4 regions of the Paenibacillus sp. Marseille-Q9583 genome follow, and region 3 is predicted to be linked to each of the others. Evidence: predicted binding sites of a transcription regulator. Region 3 holds the regulator's gene; each other region holds the start of a gene.
The links. Region 3 encodes Rex, which represses fermentation and respiration genes when NADH is low (regulators of the CRP and FNR family bind a similar motif). Its sites were predicted from a motif close to TTGTGAAATATTTCACAA; they were not measured.
Positions count from the first base shown of each region.

Region 1: a site for Rex is predicted at 1,282-1,299, ahead of nirB (nitrite reductase large subunit NirB). Genes of this name have one in related genera too.
Region 2: a site for Rex is predicted at 1,091-1,108, ahead of ACWNM1_RS17765 (cytochrome ubiquinol oxidase subunit I). Genes of this name have one in related genera too.
Region 4: a site for Rex is predicted at 1,208-1,225, ahead of ACWNM1_RS00440 (formate/nitrite transporter family protein). Genes of this name have one in related genera too.

Region 1 is NZ_CDRJTB010000048.1:10,018-12,226, reverse strand. Features, by position in the region: gene ACWNM1_RS20160 (hypothetical protein) at 1-222, shown strand, start outside; gene ACWNM1_RS20155 (hypothetical protein) at 477-1,187, shown strand; gene nirB (nitrite reductase large subunit NirB) at 1,406-2,209, shown strand, end outside.
Region 2 is NZ_CDRJTB010000038.1:21,159-23,367, forward strand. Features, by position in the region: gene ACWNM1_RS17760 (GNAT family N-acetyltransferase) at 1-736, shown strand, start outside; gene ACWNM1_RS17765 (cytochrome ubiquinol oxidase subunit I) at 1,273-2,209, shown strand, end outside.
Region 3 is NZ_CDRJTB010000018.1:1,474-3,682, reverse strand. Features, by position in the region: gene dinG (ATP-dependent DNA helicase DinG) at 1-803, shown strand, start outside; gene ACWNM1_RS10840 (redox-sensing transcriptional repressor Rex) at 935-1,588, shown strand; gene ACWNM1_RS10835 (amidohydrolase) at 1,575-2,209, shown strand, end outside.
Region 4 is NZ_CDRJTB010000001.1:104,429-106,637, forward strand. Features, by position in the region: gene ACWNM1_RS00440 (formate/nitrite transporter family protein) at 276-1,103, opposite strand; gene ACWNM1_RS00445 (FAD-dependent oxidoreductase) at 1,378-2,209, opposite strand, start outside.

The DNA.
Region 1 (2,209 bases), on a different contig from region 3:
ATGAAGCTGAATGAGCAGAAAGAGGGGGATAAATCCCCCAGAATATGCGAAATGACGCCGAGTGAGCAGAAAGAGGGGGATAAATCCCCCAGAATATGCGAAATGACGCCGAACGAGCAGAAAGAGGGGGATAAATCCCCCAGAATATGCGAAATGACGCTGAATGAGCAAAAAGAGGGGGATAAATCCCCCAGAATATGCGAAATGACGCCGAACGAGTAAAAAGAGGGGGATAAATCCCCCAGAATATGCGAAATGAAGCTGAATGAGCAGAAAGAGGGGGATAAATCCCCCAGAATATGTGAAATGACGCTGAATGAGCAAAAAGAGGAAGATAATTAAAGATACTGAAAGTAAGCTTATTATTACTTATTTGAGAACATGGCTTGTTTAAGTTATCCTTAAAAAGACAGTATACATAACTTTACAAGCCTGAGACGCTATAGGGTCATTAGGCGGGACAAGGCGGTGCCAGGATGCCCATGCGATCTTTGTGGAAATTGATGCTAGGATTAGTCATTGTATTCATAATAGGTGGATGCTCTACTAACAATGACGGCAATAGTAATGCTAATAATGGTGTGGCAGGATCAGAGGGACCGACAATATCGATAAGGGTTGGAGATAATGAACTGCTTACTAAACCATCAGATAGGTTACTTAGTGGGAGTTATAGAAATGGAATATCGATCATGGAGCTACTGAAAGGTAGTAATGTTGCCACATTTGCTGAGGATAACTCAAGCATTGTTTCGGTAAAGAATTTTTCGCTAGAGGCGGGAATGGTTTGGGAGCTTCAGATGGGCGGTCAAATCATTGGGAATGCGGATTGGAATAATACTGTAGGGTATGATTCACAGCTAGTCTTCACCGCGAAGTCAAAGGACCATCAAGCACCACTTCAAACTGTAAGGCTGACCTTGAACGGTGGAAGTGTAGAAGTAGACTTGCATCATACGTATATTATGTTATTTAAAGAGGATTTAACTGTAAGAGATCTGCTCAAAAGCTGTAGTAGCGTACAGTTGGCCGATGACAATAAAAAGGTGCTTTCCGTCGACGATTATACTCCTCTTAGTAATGAAGAATGGAAGCTTAAGGTGAATGGAAAACAACTACTCGATGATGGAATGGATATGAAGCTCAGGGCTCAAGATGAATTGGAAATTTTATTGACTTTACGCTAAAAAATCGTACATTAAGCCAGATCAACGGTTGTTCAGAATCGTTAATCTGGCTTTTTATGTGGAAAAGATATGTAACAATTATCAGTACACTGAAGTGTGAAAATATTCACAATTAAAGTGACTGCAATCACAATGACGACTTGAATTTGAACCGTATAATTCCAATATGTAGAAGAGAAATTGATCAGGTATTCATAAGCTTGAGGAGGCACCTAACCATGACAACGATAAGAGAAAAACTAGTATTAGTCGGCAACGGTATGGCAGGCATAGGTACGATTGAGCAGATATTGAAGCTGGGTGGAGCTTATGACATCACGGTTTTTGGAAGTGAACCTCACCCCAATTACAATCGCATCATGTTGTCTTATGTTCTTGAAGGAAGTAAGACCCTTAATGATATCATCCTAAACGACTGGAATTGGTATGAAGACAATAGTATAACTCTACACACGGGAACAACGGTGACACGAATTGATGAAGGCTCGAAGCAAGTTGTTACGGATAACGGGATGATAGTGCCCTATGACAAAGTGATTATTGCGACAGGCTCGAATTCGTTTATTTTACCTGTACCTGGCAGTGATAAAGAGGGCGTTGTAGGATTCCGGGATATTTCAGACTGTGATGCGATGCTGGCAGCGGCCAAACAATACAGCAAAGCGGCTGTCATCGGCGGGGGTTTGCTTGGGCTGGAAGCGGCAAAAGGTCTTGTGAACCTAGGCATGGACGTAACCGTAGTTCATTTGATGGAAGATCTGATGGAGCGTCAGCTTGATCGGAATGCCTCCTCGATGCTGCAAGCTGAGCTTGAGCGTCAAGGTGTGAAATTTGCTATGGGCAAACAAACGATAGAATTGATCGGGGAACAGAGAGTAAGTGGATTGCGTTTTAGTGATGACAGTACGCTTGAGGCAGATTTTGTGGTAATGGCTGTTGGAATCAAACCGAACGTGACATTGGCAAAAGAAAGCGGAATCTCCGTAAATCGTGGGATCTTGGTGGATGATTATTTGCAAACT
Region 2 (2,209 bases), on a different contig from region 3:
ATTTGCAGGTGCGGGAGTTAATTATCAGATGTCGTTTGGTGCTTTTGATCAAGAGAAGCTGGTTGCATTTGTTATGCATGGCATCGGGGATCGTAACGGCGAAAGTACGGCATTTAATACTGGTACAGGAGTCGTTCCTTTATATAGAGGGAGACGGCTAGTCGAACAAATTTATCGTCATGCTCTTCCCATCCTTAAAGAAGCTCATATTCAAAAGTGTTTGCTTGAAGTGATCCAAAGCAATGAGAAAGCTATAAAAGCGTATACCGCCGTAGGATTTCAAATCCATAGAGAATTGGCTTGTTTCAAGGGGCGTATTGATGTAACCCTTCCGGCCGATCATAGTCTTACTTCCATTGCTACGGTTCGACTGGAAGAATTCGATTGGACATCGGTACATTCTTATTGGAATTTTGAACCTTCTTGGGAACAATCTGTTCATGCAATTTTACGAAACCCGCATTTATACGATGTGGTCACGATAAGGGAAGAGAATAAGATTTGTGGATACGCGGTAATAAAATCGGCCAACGGAGCAGTTCTACAGTTCGGTATTTTGCGAGAAAAAAGAAACCGGGGATTTGGACGTTACTTATTTCATTGGATGGGAGAGAGACATTCTATCATCACCGTCAATAATGTAAACAAAAGAGATACAAATTCTATACGTTTCCTTAAAAGCGTTGGTCTTGACGTATATATCGAGCAATATGAAATGGAGAAAGATTTGTCATGACGAAGATAACATTAGCTTTAATTCAAAAACACTGATGATTTGAGTCAGTGTTTTTTGTTGCAAAAGGGGGTATATATTAGAGGTAAAAATGAGAAAATATCTTTTTTCTAACATCAAAGTAGGAGGAGACTTGTGAAATCATATATACGCTATTGAATCAATAGCTCTTTTGGGTTCTTTTTGTGTTATTCACTGAGTTGTCAGAAAGATTTGACCCTTTCTTGAACGTTTAGGGATTAAGAGATATCTGTGATTGAATTACTTGCAATTTAAGATAAGATGATTTTAATCATTAGGTCACGTTATTAATTTGACTGCTCAGTATCAGGTAAATCAGGCTCGCCAACTCTTGCTTTGTGAATTTTTTCTCTTTTTACATATCAAAGAACGAGAAACGTCATACTAAAACGAACAGGCAACGATGTCGCTGAGCCCTGCTAAACCTGATATTGAATACAGCCTAAGAGTTAGCCGGCCTAATCATAAGCATCAACTTATGACGAAAAATGAACAGCGTTTGAAGGGAGCAGTAAAGAATGGCAATTGATACGGTACTATGGAGCAGGCTGGTGACAGGCTTGACTCTCGGGTTCCACGTTATTTTTGCGACGATTGGCGTCGGTATACCGCTAATGATCGCTATTGCAGAGTTCATCGGGATCCGCAAAAAGGATCCACATTATACACTTATGGCAAAGAGGTGGTCTCGAGGATTTGTCATTTCTGTAGCGGTTGGTGTCGTGACCGGTACAGCGATTTCACTACAATTGGCTCTGGTGTGGCCGAATTTTATGAAACTGGCTGGGAATGTTATTGCACTTCCGTTATTCATGGAAGTGTTCGCGTTCTTTTTTGAAGCCATCTTCCTGGGCATTTATTTGTATACATGGGATCGGTTCAAAAATCCTTATATCCATTGGCTGTTGACGATTCCGATTGTCGCCGGGGCAGGCATGTCTGCCGTTTTTATTACGACGGTGAACGGATTCATGAACCAGCCTGGAGGCTTTGTCATGGAAGCAGGCCAATTCACTGCGATTGACCCGGTGCAAGCGATGCTGAATACGGCGACGTTCTCCAAGGTGTTTCATGTATTAAGCTCGGCCTATTTGACTGGAGCTGCCTTGTTAGCCGGGATTGCAGCCTTTGCGATGCTGAGAAAAGGAGTGTCCGCATACCACAAAAAATCCTTGAATCTCATGATGGCGGTTGTTTTGCTGTTTGGCTTGCTGAACACGTTAGCTGGAGATGTCTCCGCCAAGTTTTTGGCCGAGCATCAGCCTGAGAAGCTTGCAGCGGCAGAGTGGCATTTTGAGACGGGTAGCGGTGTGGATTTGGTCCTAATGGGATGGCTGAATGCAGAGCATGACGTTCTAGGAGCTCTTCATCTGCCGAAGCTGCTCAGCTTCCTGGCTTTTGGAAACTTTAACGCAGAGGTAACGGGGCTCGAGGAATTCCCAAAGGATGAATGGC
Region 3 (2,209 bases):
AAAGTATCGTACTGACTTCGGCGACACTCTCTGTCGATAAATCTTTCCAGTTTATGATTGATAATCTCGGACTTAATGAAGCTGCGGAAGAGGGGCGTCTGATGACATCACTCCTGCCTTCTCCCTTTAAATATCGGGAGCAGGCGCTGTTAGTTATTCCGCGGGATTTCCCTAGTGTGAAGGGTAGTGTAGGCGATGCCCGATTTGTCGATACACTCGTACAGTCACTAGCAGAAGCAGCTATTACAACACGTGGGCGGATGCTTGTCCTGTTTACTTCTTACAAGATGCTACGCCAGGTTTATGATCCTCTGAAAGAGGCTCTAGCCTCACAAGAGATCACGGTGTTAGGTCAAGGCGTGGAGGGGGGCAGCCGTAGCAAGCTGATCCGCCGTTTTCAGGACAGTGCAGCTTCTGTACTGTTAGGAACAAGCAGCTTTTGGGAGGGTGTAGATATTCCAGGTGAAGCATTAACATGCTTGGCCATCGTGAGGCTCCCATTTCAACCGCCAAACCACCCCCTAGCGGAAGCGAAGTCTGAGTTATTACAAGCCCAGAAAAAGAATCCGTTCATGAAGTTGTCTGTTCCTCAGGCGGTTATTCGCTTCAAGCAAGGATTTGGGAGGCTGGTACGGACAGCGCAAGATCGGGGTATTGTTATTGTGTATGACACAAGGGTGATCGAATCTCACTATGGGAAGTATTTCCTCTATTCGTTGCCTGGCCCGAAAATGGAGCATATGCTTACGGATCAAATGGTTCCTCGTATAGCGGAGTGGTTGGAAGACGGAGGCGTTTCTTGAAAAAAACGTCATCGATCTTATTAATCACTCTACAAGGAAGGGCGGTATAAGAATACCGCTCTTCCTTGAGACGAGGTGCAGATATTTCGATAGGAATTGAACAGAATATCACTTAAATTAGGAGGTAAATTATGAAATCGGATAAAATATCAGAAGCCGTTGTTCGCAGACTTCCTGTGTACTTGCGTTTCTTGAATGATCTCCAGAAACGTGAAATATTAACCGTTTCCTCACAAGAACTAGGACAAAAACTTGATTTGAATCCTGCTCAAATTCGTAAAGATTTAGCTTATTTTGGAGACTTTGGTAGAAAAGGTATCGGGTATGACGTAACTTATCTTATTGAAAAAATCCGTCATATTCTGAAGCTGGATCAACAATTGAATGTGGCTTTAGTAGGAGCCGGTAACCTTGGACATGCATTATCGAATTACAATGCTTATCTGAAAGATACTATGAAGATTACCGCTATATTTGACTCCTATGCACCTAAGGTAGGGCGGAAAATCAACTCTCTTACCGTTCAACCGATGGAGGAGCTTGGTCAGACGGTTCGTGAGCAAGGTATTCGAATTGGGATAATTACTGTGCCTGATTCAGAAGCGCAGAATGTAGCAGATATTCTCATTGAGTCTGGTATTGAGGCGATTTTGAATTTTGCACCAGTGATTCTAAAAACACCATCGAATATCCGGGTTCATGCTGCCGATTTTACAACGGATTTGCAAAGCCTTGCTTATTATTTGAAAGACGGAAAGGAAGAAACCGGAAATGAAGAGCAGTAAAACGATAATTAAGGGCGGGCGTTTTCTTATTCCGGGAACGGATGAGCCGGTTCTGAATGGATATATGACTATTGAAGATGATTTGATCACTTACATAGGAAAAAAAGAGCCTTTAATGGAAGATGATGTGCAAGTTGTTGATGGCAGTCGTCTGCTGTTTATGCCAGGTCTGGTAAATACACATGGCCATGCCGCAATGTCATTGCTTCGTGGTTATGGAGATGATTTAGCACTTCAGGTGTGGCTTCAAGAGAAGATGTGGCCGATGGAAGCGAAGTTCACTGGAGAAGATGTATACTGGGGAACCTCCTTGTCGGTACTGGAAATGCTAAAAGGTGGTACTACAACCTTCTTGGATATGTACGATCATATGGACCGAGTAGCAGAGGTAGTCGAATTATCAGGCATCCGTTCCGTACTGATGAGAGGCGTAATTGGCTTATGTCCAGAGGAAGTACAAAATCACAAGCTTGCGGAAGCGATTTCTTTTGCACGAAATTGGCATGGTAAGGCTGATGGTAGAATTACGACGATGATCTCGCCACACGCCCCATATACTTGCCCACCGGACTTCTTTGTTAAGTTTGTACAAGCGGCACATGATTTGGATTTACCGATGCA
Region 4 (2,209 bases), on a different contig from region 3:
AAAAGTGGCACCTTTCACGTCCGAGTCCTCCCTATTTCTACTATCTATTTATATTTTATAGTTGCCGCTGTCTTCCGTAAAGTAGACTAAACAATAATGAAGTGTTTCGTTATTACAAAGTCGGGGTAATAGAGCCTAGAAACACTCCCCCTTTTAAAATTCGCCGTGCATCCGATTTCGTTCCCCCGAACTCGGATACATCACGGCGGATTTTATTTGTCTATACAGCAAAAAGCACCCCTCGACTATTCTAAGGAGTGTTCTATAAGATAGGTTTAGGCGTGTTTCTTTATACCGCTGCCGGACATGCTGTCCACGGACTGAATAGATGCAGGCTCTTTACGCAGGTAAGCCATCCAATAAGCTGCCGCAACAAAGATTGCACCACCCGTCAAGTTGCCTAGCCATACCGGAACAAAATTGTTGAAGTACTCTCCCCATGAAAAATAACCTTCAAAAATAGCTGCGGGAATTAAGAACATGTTGGCTACAACGTGCTGGAAGCCGATAGCTACAAAAGCCATCGTCGGGAACCAGATGCCGAGGATTTTGCCACTGAAGTTATCTGCTCCATAGGAGAGCCATACCGCCAAAGCTACGAGCCAGTTACAACCTATACCGGAAACAAATGCCGGAAAGAAGTCTGCTTCAAGCTTATGTCCTGCCATCTCCACTAATTTTTCCAAATACACACCGTCAGAGGTTAAACCAACCACGTGACCGAAAAAGTAAGCTACAAACAAAGCTCCCGCCAGATTGCTTAGGGTAATCAATACGAGATTCTTAACCACTTCCCAGAAGGATATCTTCTTCGCCATAAAAGCAAGTGGCACAGCCATCATATTGCCTGTCAGTAGTTCTCCCCCTGCAAGCAGCACTAGAATCAACCCAACAGGGAAGACAGCTGCTCCAATAAAGTTAGCGATGGATCCCCATTCATGTGGTGCCCCAGCAATAACGCGAATATCCAGTAAAAATCCGAGCGCGATAAACGCTCCTCCCAGAAAGCCCAGAATTAGTACGGTGCTTAAAGGATTATGCGCCTTTTTTATGCCGTTCTCGACCGTGACTGCGGCAATCTGCTGCGGTTTATTATAAGCCATGATTCCTATCCCCTTCATCTATTTACTTAAAATTTGTTCCTTTACGACCATTGTAGCGTGTCATAAAACACATTAACGTGATAATTATCACTTAATGAAAAACTAAGTGAAACTTTTCACTGACATGTCAAATTTAACGAAGCGCATCCATAATTACAATTGTAAGAACAGGCCCCATATTATTTTAACGGTAAATAGTACCAGCTTCAATCACAAAAAACCGGAGCCATGTTTGGCTCCGGTTTACCCACTTTATTGTTCATATGCAATTAAGTTATACGGTTACTGCCTCTTTGCTTGGTACTGATGCCGGTAGCGATTCGAGGCCTACTGTATTCAGGAAGTTCCAAGGCTTGTTGTAATGAGGTTGAAAGAAGAAATCGATAAAGGCAAGCTGATCGATTGTCATTTTATTTTGAATACATACAGATACTGTGTTGATCGATTGCGTCAAATCCGTTTTGGACAAGATTTGCGCTCCGAGAATGCGGCGTGTGGCGCGATCAAATACCACTTTTAATTGCACCTGCTCGAAGGTTGGCATAAATTCTGGACGGTAGTTGTCAATAATCATGGTAGTTTCTACATCCATTCCTTCAGCCTTAGCCCCTTCTTCAGTAAGACCGGTAGCAGCGATATTATCTTCATAAATCTTAATGCCCGAAGTCCCTTGAGTACCCATATAAGGAATCGTCTCTTTCACTAAGTTACGTGCGACCAAAGTGCCCATCCGTACGGCATTGGTTGCCAGTGGAATATAAGCGTGCTTACCTGTAGGGTTGTAATGAATCGCGCAGCTGTCACCAGCGGCATACACATCTGGGCAACTGGTCTGCATATAATCATTGACCAGAATTGCGCCATTTGGCAGCATATCCACTTGACCTTTTAACAGCTCAGTATTCGGACGGAAGCCGATGCAGAGAATTACAAGATCCGCCTCATGCTCCCCTTCGCTTGTGATAACCTTGGTAACTTTACCACCTTCACCAGCAAAAGAACTTACCTTCTCATTCAGCGCTAATTTAATACCATGATCCTTAAAGGTTTGTTCGATCGGTGCAGTAAACTCTGGGTCCAAATATTTATTCAAAATACGATCTTCG